4 regions of the Pseudomonas frigoris genome follow, and region 2 is predicted to be linked to each of the others. Evidence: predicted binding sites of a transcription regulator. Region 2 holds the regulator's gene; each other region holds the start of a gene.
What was found. Region 2 encodes FliA, which starts transcription of late flagellar genes. Its sites were predicted from a motif close to CTAAAGTTTNNNNNNNNNNNGCCGNTAA; they were not measured.

Region 1 (3,715 bases), 2.7 Mb from region 2:
CTTTTCCGACTGCCCCACCGTGCCGTTGGCCATCTGATGACTGGTACCCATCGCCTTCACCGCAGCGCCGACACCACTGTGCAGCTTGGCGATCATCTGCTCGATTTCCTCGGTCGATTGCTGGGTGCGCTTGGCTAGTGTCCGAACCTCGTCCGCCACCACCGCAAAACCACGGCCCTGCTCACCGGCCCGAGCGGCTTCGATGGCCGCGTTGAGGGCCAAGAGGTTGGTCTGTTCGGCGATGCTCTTGATCACCTCCAGCACACGGCTGATGGACTGGCTGTCGCTGGCCAGCTGATTGATCACCAGCACCGACTGATCGATCTCACTGGCCAGTGCAGCGATGCTGCCCTGCTGGGATTCCACCAGCCCGCGACCGCTGATGGTCTCGTCATTGACGCTATGAGCGCTGCTGACCGCTGCCGCGGCACTGCGTGCAACCTCAAGGGACGTGGCGGACATCTGGTTCATGGCCGTGGCGACCTGCTCGATCTGCGTGCGCTGCCCCGCCACCGCCTGGTTGCTCTGGGCGGAAACGTTCTCCACCTGCCCGGCCTGGCGCTCGACCTCAGTGACGGTCTGGCCGACCCGCTCGATCAGGTCATGGATTTTCTTCACGGTGCCGTTGAACACCTCGCCCAACTCGCCCAGTTCATCGCGGCTGTTGGCGCTGAAGGTTACCGTCATGTCGCCGGCCGCGACCTTGTCCATCACCGCGCCAAGACGCTTGAGGGTGGTGCGGGTCGAGGCGTAGAAGCCGCCGTAGAGGTAAAAAATCAACACAAACACCACCGACAGCGCCACGGCCTGCAAGACCATGTGGGTGCGGTTCTGCTCCAGTCGCTGTTGCAACTGGGTGCCGAGAAACTTCAGGGTGGCTTCGTTGAGTTGGTAGGTCTGGTCCATCAGGCCCGTGACCTGATCGTAAAAGCCCTGCCACGGCGCATCCAGCGTGTCGGCCATCACCACCTGCTCTTCGAACAGTTCACTGGCCTTTTTCAACGATGCCTTGCTGCTATCAGCCTGGGCGGCCAGGGTTTCCCGTGCCGCTTTGCTGGAGCCCAGCGCGTCCTGCAACTTCAAGGCATATTCGGCCTGCAGTTTTTCGATCTGCGCCAGCAACTCATCAAAACGGGTACTCGATGCCGAGTTGAGAAAGCCCTGCCCCAGCGAAAAAGAACCCATCGCCCGGCCTTCGCCCAGAAGCTGGGTCACGGGCGGGGTGACATTGGTAATGAGTTCGCTCAGCTGGCGCATGTCGCTCTGGGTGTCGCGGCTCAGGCCGGCCTGACTGGCGATGATCTGGCTGAAAATTTGTGCGTTGCCGAGCAACTTGCCGATCATCGCGCTTTTGCTTTGCAGGGAGTTTTCCGTTTGCTGGGCCTTGAACGCGGCGATCATTTCATCGCGTTTGCCATCGAAAACCATGATTTGCTCAGCGTCCGCGGTCATCGCCGTCAGCCCTTGCAAACGGGTCAGCACACTTTGCCCCAGGGTACTGATCTGTGACTCGACATTGCCGGCCTTGCCGGACTGACCAAGGGTGACGTTGATCTGCACAAGGTTGTTCAGGGTTTCCAGATCGCGCCGTAACGTCAGGCTACTGCCCAGCAGGTCGAGGCTTTGCAGTTCGACCCGGGTGCCCTGGAATTCTCGATAAGAATCACGCACCAGATAGAAGTTGGTCACCAGCATCGGCACAAGGAACAGCACGCTGATCAGGCTGAACTTCATGCCAAAGCTCAGGCGGTTCATCAGCGCGACGGCGGGATAGAGCAAGCTCTTCACTGGAAGTCTCCCTTTGATTTCTTATTTTTATTGGCAGGCGCGGGTCGAGAGCAGATAGCCACTATTCGGCGCTGTCTCTGTATAGCTCAAATCGGCGGGAGGTTTTGTAACTTAAGGTTAACGGGAGGACGCTCCCGGTCTGGTAGCAGCTGCCGAAGGCTGCGTCCGGCTGCGCAGCAGTCGTAAATCCTGATTACGCGGTGAGCCTGACAAACCGCGGTGACTGAGTTGGCGACTGCTGCGCAGTCGGACGCAGGCTGCGCCAGCTGCTACAGGGGGTCAGTGTGCTTACGGAAGGACGGTCCACAGCGCGAAACCGGCGTACCAGAGCACCGCCGCGCGCAGCAGCAGTTCCCAGATCCGGTCGAGGCTGTTGATGCCGTCAGGCCCGACCACCGGGGCCGGGATCTCACCGGCCACCAGCCCGACCTTTTCGATCAGCTGAGCGGCGCTGATGTTCCAGTTCAGCAGCTCGTGCAGCATCACCCGGCTGACCGCGACAAAGTTGCCGACCAACGCAAAGCTCGCCGCCAGCAGACGCACCGGCACCCAGTCGAACGCATGACGCAGTTTTGCCGCGCGCTCGACCACGGCCGGGTTCTGCCCGTGTTCTTCGGCCAGGGCCAGCAGTCGATAGCTCAGGGCCGCGACCGGCCCCAGCAGGAAGTACCAGAAAATCACCGCGAAAAAGCTCTGATAAGCCTCCCACAGCAGATGCCCTTCGACCCGTTCCAGCAGTTGTTCACCGCTATCGGCGCAGATACCCACATCGCGGTCCGCTACATGAGCGGCCGCTTGCAGGTCTTCCCGGCGCCAGGCATCGCGAAACGGCCCGAGACCGGCCAGCAGATCACCGCGGCCGAGACTGTAAATCACCACCAGCAGATGCACCGGCAACGCCAGCAGACCGTAAGCCACTGGGTCCAATACCAGTAGCAGCAAACCCAGCAGTGCCGCTGGCAACAACACCAGTATCAGCAAAATCAACCACGGACTTTTCGCCAGACGCGGACTGACCTCAAGCTTGTTCAGCTCGCGAACCCATCCACCATCACGCTGAACCCGATGGCGCAGGGCCGAGAACTTCTCGATCCAGACCGCCAACAGCAACACCAGAAAACTCATTGTTGTTCCTCTTTTGCCAGGGCCGCCCGATAGCGTGCCCAGTCGAACGCAGCCCCCGGATCGGTTTTACGCCCGGGTGCAATGTCGCTATGCCCGCAAATGCGCTGTGCGGTGATGGCCGTGAACGCGCTTTGCAGCTGCCGGGTCAGGGTCGTCAACGCTTGATACTGAGCGTCGGTGAACGGCAGATCATCCGTGCCTTCAAGTTCGATGCCCAAGGAAAAATCGTTACAGGTTTCCCGCCCTTCGAAACTCGAGACGCCGGCATGCCAGGCACGCTCAAGACAAGAGACAAACTGAGTGACGGTGCCGTCACGTTCGATCAGAAAGTGCGCAGACACTCGCAGGTCGGCGATCCCTTCAAAGTAAGGGTGCTCCGTGACATCCAGACGATTCTGGAAAAATTCCTGCACCTTGCCGGTAGCGAACTGCGCTGGCGGCAGACTGATGTTGTGGATCACCAGCAGGGAAATTTCGCCCGAGGGGCGCGCATTGAAGTTGGGCGAGGGGCAAATATCTACGCCCTGACACCAACCGCTCGCGGGGTCCAACTGCATACAGGTTCCTTCAACGACGACTGTGTAGGCGCCCAGTATGCCGCGATAGACCCTCGGGGCGCGATCACTTGCCGCGATTGAGGCGACGCAGATTGCCGATCACCGACTCCAGCGCCCGGTCGAACAGCAAGGTGTCGTCCAGCGCGCGCACCGCGCCACGACGCAATTCCAGCGCCAGACTGGTGCGGCTGCGCTCCAGCACTTTCATCCCAGTGCGATTGACGAAAATGTACTTGCCGGTGGCT
Region 2 (3,715 bases):
CGAAAAATTGCATTGAGCAAGTCCGCATCATCGGGTCGGCTTTCAAGCTCGACCAGCTGTTCGGACAGTTGCTCTAGAATCTCGCCGGCCTCAACCAGGAAATCCTGAAGGATCTCTTCATCGGCGCCGAAGCTCATTAAGGGGGTGCTCCTAAAGGTCTAAAAACCTAAAAACCTAAAATCCAAGACTGGATAGCAAATCGTCCACATCGTCCTGACCGGACACAACGTCTTCTCTTTTATCGGCATGAATCTGCGGACCTTCACCCTGAGAGAGATGTTTTTGCGGATCTTTTTCTGCCAGCATCGCTTCACGGTCATGTTCGATGCCCGCAAAGCGGTCCACCTGACTGGCCATAAGCACGAGCTTGAGCAGGTTGCTTTCAACTTCGGTGACCAATTGGGTCACGCGCTTGATCACCTGACCGGTGAGGTCCTGGTAATCCTGAGCGAGCAGAATGTCGTTGAGGTTGCTCGACACAACGCGATTGTCTTCGCTGCTGCGTGTCAGGAAACCGTCGACTCGCCGGGCCAGCTCACGGAACTCTTCAGCCCCGACTTCGCGACGCATGAACCGTCCCCAGTCGGTGCTCAGGGCCTGGGCTTCGTTGCTCAGGCCGTTGACCAGTGGCGTGGCGTTTTCCACCAGGTCCATGGTGCGGTTGGCAGCGGCCTCGGTCAGCTTGACCACATAACCCAGACGCTCGGTGGCATCCGTGATCTGCGAGACTTCCTCGGCTTGCGGCATGTGCGGGTCAATCTGGAAATTGACGATCGCGCTATGCAGCTCGCGAGTGAGCTTGCCCACTTCTTGATACAGGCCACGGTCACGGGTCTGATTGAGCTCATGGATCAGTTGCACAGCGTCGCCGAACCTGCCTTTTTCAAGGCTTTCGACCAGTTCGACCGCGTGTTTTTTCAGAGTCGATTCGAAATCGCCCTGTGAAGACTCGTTATGCTCCATAGCTCCCCCGTGGCGCAGTGGCTTCGCACATCAACCGATGCGTTCGAAGATCTTTTCAATCTTGTCTTTCAACGCCTGGGCCGTGAAGGGCTTGACCACATAGCCGTTAACACCGGCCTGGGCCGCTTCGATGATCTGCTCGCGCTTGGCTTCAGCGGTCACCATCAGCACTGGCAGGCTCTTGAGCTTTTCATCGGCGCGCACATGGCGCAGCAGCTCGATACCGGTCATGCCAGGCATGTTCCAGTCTGTTACCAGAAAGTCGATGCTGCCGCTGTTGAGAACCGGAATGGCAGTGGTGCCATCGTCGGCCTCGACCGTGTTGGTGAACCCAAGGTCACGCAACAGGTTTTTAATGATCCGCCGCATCGTTGAGAAGTCATCAACGATGAGGATTTTCATGTTCTTGTCCAATTCGACCTCCAAGCAGTCTTAAACGCGCCCAGCACCTGGACGCGCCATTTCAATCAATCCGGCAAAGCACTCAATGACTGTCTGGAGCACAACAGATCGGGACCGGTAAGGTTCAACACCCCACCCGCCGCGTTCGCAGTGCCCCCACACTGCCTTCAGCGCGCTCGCCACTCCCCCAAACGCCCCCGCAAACGGGCCGCGCACTGGCTGTGTAACTGGCTGACCCGAGATTCGCTGACCCCCAGGACCTCACCGATTTCCTTGAGATTCAACTCTTCGTCGTAGTACAGCGCCAACACCAGTCGCTCACGCTCCGGCAAATTGGCAATCGCGTCCGCCAGCGCTGCCTGGAAGCGTTCATCTTCCAGATCGCGTGACGGCTCGAGATGAGCACTCGCGCCATCCTCGTGCAGCCCTTCGTGTTCGCCGTCCTGCAACAGATCGTCGAAACTGAATAGCCGGCTGCCCAGGGTGTCGTTCAAAATCCCGTAATAATCGTCGAGACTCAATTGGAGTTCGGCCGCAACCTCGTGATCTTTAGCGTCACGGCCAGTTTTAGCTTCAATCGAGCGAATGGCGTCGCTGACCATCCGGGTATTGCGGTGGACCGAACGTGGCGCCCAGTCCCCCTTGCGTACTTCATCGAGCATCGCGCCACGGATTCGAATGCCCGCGTACGTCTCGAAACTCGCGCCTTTACTGGCGTCGTATTTGGTCGACACTTCAAGCAGGCCGATCATCCCGGCCTGGATCAGGTCTTCCACCTGAACACTGGCTGGCAGACGCGCCAGCAAGTGGTAGGCAATGCGTTTAACCAGTGGCGCGTAACGCTCGATCAGCTCGTACTGCGCGTCACGTGCCGACTTCTTGTAGAGGTTGTAGCCACTGGATGTCATAGCACCGGTCCTGCGGTTTGTTGCACGAGGCGCTCGACGAAAAACTCCAGGTGCCCACGCGGGTTGGCAGGTAGCGGCCAGGTATCGACCTTCTGTGCAATGGCCTTGAACGCCAGTGAGCACTTGGACCGTGGGAAGGCTTCGTAGACGGCGCGCTGCTTCTGCACAGCCTTGCGCACACTTTCGTCGTAAGGCACCGCGCCGACGTATTGTAAGGCGACGTCAAGGAAGCGATCCGTGACCTTGGTCAACTTGGCGAACAGGTTGCGACCTTCCTGCGGGCTCTGGGCCATGTTGGCCAGGACGCGGAAGCGGTTCATGCCGTAATCGCGGTTCAGCAGTTTGATCAGTGCGTAGGCATCTGTGATCGAGGTCGGTTCGTCGCAGACCACCAGCAAGACTTCTTGCGCTGCGCGAACGAAACTGACTACCGAGTCACCAATGCCCGCCGCGGTGTCGATCACCAGCACGTCGAGGTTGTCGCCGATATCGCTGAACGCCTGGATCAGGCCGGCGTGTTGGGCCGGGCTCAAATGAACCATGCTCTGTGTGCCGGACGCGGCCGGGACGATGCGAATGCCGCCAGGGCCCTGCAACAGTACGTCGCGCAGCTCGCAGCGGCCTTCGATCACGTCGGCCAAAGTACGTTTGGGTGTCAGTCCCAGCAGGACGTCGACGTTCGCCAGCCCCAGATCGGCGTCCAACAGCATGACGCGCCGACCGAGCTCAGCTAGAGCCAGGGACAAGTTCACTGACACGTTAGTCTTCCCGACGCCACCTTTGCCGCCGGTCACCGCGATCACCTGTACGGGATGCATGCTGCCCATGAATTTTCTTTACCTTGTCTTACTTAGACGGAGGCCACATTACTGGCTGCGCGTTCACTAACTGAACAATGCATGGCAGACCATCGATGTAGGTACAAAAACTGTTCATTAATACCTCAGCCGACCTGCTTGGTCGGGCTGTGGTAAATATCAGCGAACATGTCAGCCATGGCTTCTTCGCTGGGTTCTTCTTGCATTTGCACGCTGACGGCGCGACTGACCAACTGATGACGACGCGGTAGATGCAAATCATCCGGAATCCGCGGGCCATCGGTGAGGTAAGCCACCGGCAATTCATGACTGATGGCCAGGCTCAACACCTCGCCCAGACTTGCCGTTTCATCCAGTTTAGTCAGGATGCAGCCAGCGAGCCCACAACGCTTGTAACTGTGATAAGCGGCCGTTAGAACCTGTTTCTGGCTGGTGGTTGCCAGGACCAGATAATTTTTCGATTTGATGCCACGACCGGCCAGGCTTTCGAGCTGCATGCGCAGTGCCGGATCGCTGGCCTGTAGGCCCGCGGTATCGATCAGCACCACGCGTTTGCGCAGCAAAGGCTCCAGAGCCTGCACCAGCGATTGGCCCGGATCGACATGCGTCACCGACACATTGAGG
Region 3 (3,715 bases), 830 kb from region 2:
GGTAAATGTGGCGAAGGCAAGTGTGGCGATGCTTCGATGGCAAAAACCGACACGGATGGCGATGGCAAGGTCTCCCGTGCCGAATTCCAGAAAGTCGCGCCGAAGTCCAATTTCGACAAGATCGACACCAACCATGACGGCTTCATCGACGAGCAAGAGGCTTACGACAACGTGAAAGCCAACTTCGAAGCCAATGGCAAGAAAATGCCAAAAGGTTTGTTCGAGCACCTGAAAGACCAAGACGGCGCCTAAGTTTCCGAGAACCAAGCCGCGCTTTTCCGTCGAGAAGCGCGGCTTTCTTGTGTCTGGAACATTTAAAGCTGGAAGCGCCGCACCATGCCCTGCAAGGCATTGGCCAGCTGAGACAGCTCATGGCTGGACGCGCTGGTCTGATCCGCCCCGGCAGCAGATCGCACCGAAAGGTCACGAATATTCACCAGGTTACGGTCGACTTCACGTGCCACCTGTGCCTGTTCTTCGGCAGCGCTGGCGATCACCAGATTGCGCTCGTGGATCTGATGGACCGACGCGGTGATGGTCTGCAACGCTTCGCCTGCACGCTCGGCCAAGGCCAACGTGCTGGCCGCACGGGTTGAGCTGGCCTGCATGGAATCCAGCGCCTGAGTTGAGCCGTTACGCATGCCCTGAACCATTTGCTCGATTTCCTGAGTCGATTGCTGCGTGCGATAAGCCAGCGCGCGGACTTCATCGGCAACCACTGCGAAACCGCGACCGCTTTCCCCGGCGCGCGCCGCTTCAATGGCAGCGTTGAGGGCCAGCAAGTTGGTTTGCTCGGCAATCGCACGAATCACATCCAGCACCTTGCCGATGTCCTGAGACTGGTTGGCCAGGGACTGCACCAATCCGCCCGTGATCTGCACATCGCTGGCCAGGGCGCCGATGGCGGTGACTGTTTCGCTGACCCGCTCCTGGCCCGCGTGCGCGGACTCACTGGATTGGCGCGTGGCATCGGAGGTAGACACCGCGTTGCGAGCGACCTCCTCCACCGCGGTGGTCATTTCAGTGACAGCCGTCGCCGCTTGTTCGATCTCGTTGTTCTGCTGTTGCAGGTTCTGCGTGCTGTCGAGCGTGACCGCATTCAACTCGTCAGCCGCTGTCGCCAATTGCGCCGCCGAGCCGCTGATACCTTGCAAGGTTTCACGCAGGTTGCGCTGCATGGTCGCCAACGCCTTGATCAAGCGACTCACTTCATCGTTGCCATGGGTTTCGATGGGGCGCGTCAGGTCGCCTCGTGCCACGTTTTCCGCGGCATTCAACGCTTCGTTCAACGGTTTGACGATGCTGCGGGTCAGCAGCATGGCCAGGCCGACGGTGGCCAACGCCGCCAATGCGATGAACAGGCTGACGATCATCCGCGAAGTTTCGTAATGCGCTGCGGATTTCTGGCTCTCGGCGGCGACTTTTTTGGCGAACAGATCCGCCAGGTCTGTGAGCTGTTTGCCGGATCCATCGACCACGGTTTTCATGTCGATCAGCAGCAGTTTGGTCAGTTCGTCACGGCGACCCTGTTCGGCCAGGGAGAACGATTGAGCAATGCCGGAGCGATAATCCGCGAAGGTGGTTTTGAACTGGTCATACAAGGCCTTGCCTTCTGCGGTGTTGACCAACTGATCATAAGCCGCAATCTTCTGGCTCAACTCTTTGTCGCGAGTGTCCATCTGGCCACGGTAGACAGGAATGTTCTTCGGATCCTGATCCAGGGCCATGCGCAGGGAAATGGTACGGATGCGCAGCATGATTTCGCGGATCTCGTCACCACCGCGAATGCTCGGCAGCCATTGTTTCTCCACCGCCACCTCGCTGTCGCGAATGCTCGACATCTGCCCCAGGGCAAAAATCCCGAGCAAAGCGACCAATACGGCTATCAGGGCGAACCCCAAGGCTGCCCGAGGAGCGATATTTAACTGACGAAGCACCATAACGAACGCCCTTTTCTTGTAGTGGCTTGGATAAGGGGCGTTGTTTCGGCAGTACCCCGTCGCCTCGTTATCGGCAAGTTGTACGATGACTGAAGTGTTATTTCTCGAAGACAAAAAATCGAAGACAAAAAAAATCCCCGTATCTTTCGATACGAAGATTTTTAATATGGTCGGGGTAAGGGGATTCGAACTCCTGACATCCTGCTCCCAAAGCAGGCGCGCTACCGGACTGCGCTATACCCCGGTAATAAAAAGGCGACCTTTAAAAAGTCGCCTTCTTCGATCAGTGCTTTTGGCCTCTGATCTTAAGATCTGACCCCAGCGTTAACTGGTTTCAAAAATGGTGGGTCGTGTGGGATTCGAACCTACGACCAATTGGTTAAAAGCCAACTGCTCTACCAACTGAGCTAACGACCCAAAAATGGTCGGGGTAAGGGGATTCGAACTCCTGACATCCTGCTCCCAAAGCAGGCGCGCTACCGGACTGCGCTATACCCCGGCTTGAAATTGGCTCCGTGACCAGGACTCGAACCTGGGACCCAATGATTAACAGTCATTTGCTCTACCGACTGAGCTATCACGGAACTACATATTTCAATTACTACTGATATTTCAATTTACAACTGTGAAGCTTGCTTCACCTCTTCGACCCGTTCGCATCGCTGCGTTCGTGTGTCTGAGGCGCGCTATTCTACAATCTTAAGCACCTCTGTCAACCCCCTAAATTGCTTTCAAGTTAATGATTTGCAACTTATTTCAGATTCCTGCTTGGGGAGCGGGAACCCTTAAGGGCGACTTACTGCGGGGCGCACTTTACAAGCCTTTTCCTTTCAGTTCAACAGCCTGGCGAAAAAAAGGCCTCGCAATGCGAGGCCTCCTCTCTTTTACTGTGGCCAGGGATCAGACGAAGACGATTTCGTCGTTTTCCACGACACCCTTGGCGGTATCGCCCGGCATGAAACGACCGGACAGAATCAGCTGCGCCAGCGGGTTCTCGATCCAGCGCTGAATTGCTCGTTTGAGCGGCCGTGCGCCGTAAACCGGGTCGTAACCTACCGCGATCAGCTTATCCATGGCCTCAGGGCTGAGATCAAGCTTCAGCTCGCGCTCGGTCAGGCGACTGCGCAGGCGACCCAACTGGATCTCGGTAATGCCCGCGATCTGATCCCGAGCCAACGGCTCGAAGATCACCACTTCATCGACCCGGTTGATGAACTCCGGCCGGAAGTGCGTGGAAATCGCATCCATCACCGCCGCACGCTGCGCTTCACGATCACCGACCAATTCCTGGATCTGCACCGAACCGAGGTTTGAGGTCATGACAATCACGGTATTTTTGAAATCCACCGTGCGGCCATGACTGTCGGTCAGTCGGCCATCTTCCAGCACTTGCAGCAAGATGTTGAAAACGTCCGGGTGGGCCTTCTCGACCTCGTCCAGGAGGATCACCGAATAAGGCTTGCGACGCACCGCCTCGGTCAAGTAACCGCCCTCTTCATAGCCTACGTAGCCTGGTGGCGCGCCGATCAGGCGAGCCACGGAATGTTTTTCCATGAATTCGGACATGTCGATCCGCACCATCGCCTCTTCCGTATCAAAGAGGAACTCGGCCAGCGCCTTGCACAGCTCGGTTTTACCGACACCGGTAGGGCCGAGGAACATGAACGAGCCGCTCGGGCGATTAGGATCGGACAAACCGGCGCGGGACCGCCGCACGGCGTTGGAAACGGCAATCACCGCTTCGTCCTGGCCGATCACACGTTGGTGCAACAGGC
Region 4 (3,715 bases), 1.6 Mb from region 2:
TCCATTGCTTTTGCTTACCGGCTGATTATTTAGAAATTACGAACAGTGATAGCAGTTTTAGCCGGTTTATCTTGTTTCTGTCGAGGTCAACAATGGACTCCACATTCACAAGGAGCTGATTTCATGCAAACACGTCAACTGGGCAAAAACGGTCCACAAGTGAGCGCGATAGGTCTGGGCTGCATGGGCATGAGCGATTTCTACACGACTGGCGTGGACATCCGCGAAGCCACGGCCACTCTGCACCGCGCGCTGGAGTTGGGGATCAACCTGCTCGACACCGCCGACATGTACGGCCCGCACACCAATGAAGAACTGATCGGCAAGGCCATCGTCGGCAAACGTGACCAGGTGTTTCTGGCCAGCAAATTCGGGATCGTCCGCGACCCGGGCAATCCGGTTGCGCGGGGCGTCAACGGCCGACCGGATTACATTCACGCCTCTATCGACGGCACCCTCAAGCGCCTCGGTGTCGAGACCCTGGATTTGTACTACCAGCACCGCATCGATCCGCAGGTGGCCATCGAGGAAACCGTCGGCGCCATGGCCGACCTGGTGAAAGCCGGCAAGGTTCGGTACCTGGGTTTGAGCGAGGCCTCGGTCGCAACGCTTGAGCGGGCACACAAGGTTCATCCGATCAGTGCGCTGCAGAGCGAGTATTCGTTATGGAGCCGTGACCAGGAGGGAAACGGTTGTCTGGCTGCGTGTCAGCGCCTGGGGGTTGCCTTCGTCCCCTACAGCCCTTTGGGTCGTGGCTTTCTCACCGGAGCGCTGAAAAGTCCTGATGATTTCGCGGCAGACGACTACCGCCGTTTCAGCCCGCGTTTTCAAGGCGAGAATTTCGCCAAAAATCTGTTGCTGGTGCAGCAAGTGCAGGACCTGGCCGCAGAAAAAGGCGTGACCGCCGGCCAACTGGCGCTGGCATGGGTACTGGCTCAGGGTGATTACGTGATCCCGATTCCGGGAACCAAACAGCGTAAATACCTGGAAGAAAATGTGGCCGCGCTGGATGTGAAGCTCAGCGGCGAAGACTTGCAAGCGCTGGAAGCGATATTCCCGGCCAATGCCACGGCTGGTTTACGTTACCCGGAGGAAGTCATGGAGTTGCTTGACCGGTAACCGACACCTGGCCCATTCGACAAGTTGAGTGGGCCAGGACAATCGGGCGTCACGCCTTGGAGCTGACGCCTTTGTCGGTCGGCACCGTCGTGCCATTACCCTTGCCGTAAGTTTGTAAATTCTGCAGCACGTAGATCGCCGTTTTGTATTCCGGGATCAGGCCCACGGCGTACTTGTCACCCCTGATACTGTTGTTCTGAATGGTGTCCAGTTGGGTGGCGAAATACTCCAGTGCGTTGAATTTCGCATCCGGGTCTTTCTGTATCCCAAACCGGTCAAACTTGTCACCAGCATTCATTAGCGTCATCGACGTAATATCGGAAATCAGGCCTTTGCCTCTCAAGAAGGCACTGAGATTGCCCAGCTGTTTGGGGGGGACGTTTTCCGAGTCGAAGCCTTTGATGTTTCTGTGCAGTTTCTGCTCATCCATTTTCGCGGTGTTCAGCAAGGTTGGATTGGTACCCACCAATGCCAGCATCTGCTTGACCCTGGCGTTATGCGTCACAGGTTTGCCGCCCGCCGTGTCCTTGACCAGCAACCCTGCCTTGGCCGTCCAGGCCCCGGTATAGCCGATAGTCATGACCGAACTTCCGACTGCGCTACCTGATGCAGACGTCCGTGTGAGGCGACCATAAAAAGCTCCTTGTTTAATCTGGTTTAGAGCGGGCGAGTATCAGCCTGGCCACTAGCCACACCTACAATTATTTCCGACTTTTTACAATTCTCATACATTTACGATACAACCAGGCAATTGCCCTTTTTCATTGATCCAGGCATTAACTTGGAAAGTGAAATAGCAACTAACCAAGTGGTACGTACGCTTTGGTTAGTTAGTTTGTATCCATCACTATACCGCGCACCGCCCGTCACCCCGCACCGTTCCTGCACGATGGTACCTAAAGCTCGGCTTTCGCGAGCCGATAGCCCTTGGAAGCGTCGACTTCATACCGACGACCACAACAAGAACGCTGCACTAAGGACCGGTCCCATGCCCGCATTCCGTACCATTCAGGCTCGTTACACGCTGTTTCTGGTCCTGTTCATCCTGCTGTTGTCCGTGCTGACAGTGGTCGGCATCAGCCAATTGGTCGCACCGAAGCTGCGTCACACCGAAGAACAAGTGGCCCTCAACCGAATTGCCGAAGTCGCCGAGCAAATCCAGGGCGAACTGAACAAGGTTCAGGCGCAACAGCGAAGCATCACCCAGACCATTCCCCTGCTCGACAGCGCCGCCATCGACACCGTCCTGCCGGGCCTGGTCGACCAGTACGGCGAGCTGAAAGTGTTCGGCGGCGGGATCTGGCCGCTGCCCGGTCAGCGCGAAGCCGGGCGCAACAAGTTCAGCACGTTCTGGCACCGGGATGCCTCGGGAAAACTGGCCGTTAACACCTTTTGGAACAGCGATGCCGCGCCCAACTACTACGACCAGACCTGGTACAAAGGCGGCATGCAAACCCCGCGCGGCCAATGCGCGTGGGCGGCAGCCTATAAAGATGACGCCAGCGCCGAGCCACGCACCAACTGCGCCATGGCCATCCAGAAGAATGGCGCGGCCTACGGCGTGTCGACCATCGACGTGACCCTGGGTTTTTTCAATGACCTGGTGGCACGCAAGGAGAAAGACCTCGGCGCCGAAATGCTGATCGTCGAAGCCGACGGCAAGATCATCAGCAACAGTTCGCGCATCAGCGGGCCGATCGTACTGAAGAACATCAGTGAGCTGGCCGGCAACTCGCCGTTCGCTACCCAGGTGAAGGCCGGCTTGCAAAACCGTGACCAGTCGCAGCGGGGCGAGTTCGACAACAACGGCGAAGCCAGCACCTTCTTCATGCGCCCGATCGAAGGCACACCCTGGTTCCTCGCCACCGCCCTGCCGACCAAGCTGATCACCGCCCAGCGCGACGACGTGCTCAGCACCCTGAGCCTGCTGCAAATCCCGATGGTGATCCTGCTGGTGTTGCTACAGATCTATGCGATTCGCCAACTGGTCCAGCGTATGAAAGCCCTGAAGGCCAACATCGACGCACTGTCAGCAGGTGACGCCGACTTGACCAAACGCATCACCATTCGCGCCGAAGACGAACTGGGCGCCATCGGCCACTCGGTCAACGCCTTCATCACCTACTTGCAGAACATGATCGGCGAAGTCACCCTGGCCACCGGCGCCATGGCCTCCAGCCTGGATAACCTGCAACGCACCTCCGCCCACACCAGCCAGATACTGGTGCGTCACGCCTCGGAAACCGATCAGACCGTCACCGCCATCACCGAGATGAGTTCGACCGCCGAAAGCGTTGCGCAAAACGCCGCCGAAACCGCTGCCTTCACCCAGCGCGCCAACGAAAACGCCGACCGTTCGCGGGTCGTGGTGGGCGAAGCGTCCAGCAGCGTGATTGCGCTGATCGACGAAGTGGCCAGCGCAACCCATAAAGTCGAAAGCATGCAACAGGACGCTCAACGCATCACCGAGATTCTCGGGGTCATCGGCGCCATTGCCGGGCAAACCAACCTGTTGGCCCTCAACGCTGCCATCGAAGCCGCCCGCGCCGGCGAACAGGGCCGCGGTTTTGCCGTAGTCGCCGATGAAGTCCGCGCC

Region 1: the regulator FliA is predicted to act here: its motif matches at 1,877-1,904, upstream of ACMXYH_RS05005 (methyl-accepting chemotaxis protein).
Region 3: the regulator FliA is predicted to act here: its motif matches at 2,008-2,035, upstream of ACMXYH_RS27965 (methyl-accepting chemotaxis protein).
Region 4: the regulator FliA is predicted to act here: its motif matches at 2,016-2,043, upstream of ACMXYH_RS16515 (methyl-accepting chemotaxis protein).

The regions. Positions count from the first base shown of each region.
Region 1 is NZ_CP180479.1:1,112,823-1,116,537, reverse strand. Features, by position in the region: gene ACMXYH_RS05005 (methyl-accepting chemotaxis protein) at 1-1,788, opposite strand, end outside; gene ampE (regulatory signaling modulator protein AmpE) at 2,077-2,913, opposite strand; gene ampD (1,6-anhydro-N-acetylmuramyl-L-alanine amidase AmpD) at 2,910-3,470, opposite strand; gene ACMXYH_RS04990 (DUF1631 domain-containing protein) at 3,535-3,715, opposite strand, start outside.
Region 2 is NZ_CP180479.1:5,232,308-5,236,022, forward strand. Features, by position in the region: gene ACMXYH_RS24035 (chemotaxis protein CheA) at 1-137, opposite strand, end outside; gene ACMXYH_RS24040 (protein phosphatase CheZ) at 175-963, opposite strand; gene ACMXYH_RS24045 (chemotaxis response regulator CheY) at 994-1,365, opposite strand; gene fliA (RNA polymerase sigma factor FliA) at 1,533-2,273, opposite strand; gene fleN (flagellar synthesis regulator FleN) at 2,270-3,100, opposite strand; gene flhF (flagellar biosynthesis protein FlhF) at 3,217-3,715, opposite strand, start outside.
Region 3 is NZ_CP180479.1:6,060,305-6,064,019, forward strand. Features, by position in the region: gene ACMXYH_RS27960 (HvfA family oxazolone/thioamide-modified RiPP metallophore) at 1-252, shown strand, start outside; gene ACMXYH_RS27965 (methyl-accepting chemotaxis protein) at 315-1,940, opposite strand; tRNA gene ACMXYH_RS27970 (tRNA-Pro) at 2,108-2,184, opposite strand; tRNA gene ACMXYH_RS27975 (tRNA-Lys) at 2,282-2,357, opposite strand; tRNA gene ACMXYH_RS27980 (tRNA-Pro) at 2,363-2,439, opposite strand; tRNA gene ACMXYH_RS27985 (tRNA-Asn) at 2,449-2,524, opposite strand; gene clpB (ATP-dependent chaperone ClpB) at 2,841-3,715, opposite strand, start outside.
Region 4 is NZ_CP180479.1:3,611,452-3,615,166, forward strand. Features, by position in the region: gene ACMXYH_RS16500 (LysR family transcriptional regulator) at 1-5, opposite strand, end outside; gene ACMXYH_RS16505 (aldo/keto reductase) at 124-1,119, shown strand; gene ACMXYH_RS16510 (hypothetical protein) at 1,169-1,699, opposite strand; gene ACMXYH_RS16515 (methyl-accepting chemotaxis protein) at 2,108-3,715, shown strand, end outside.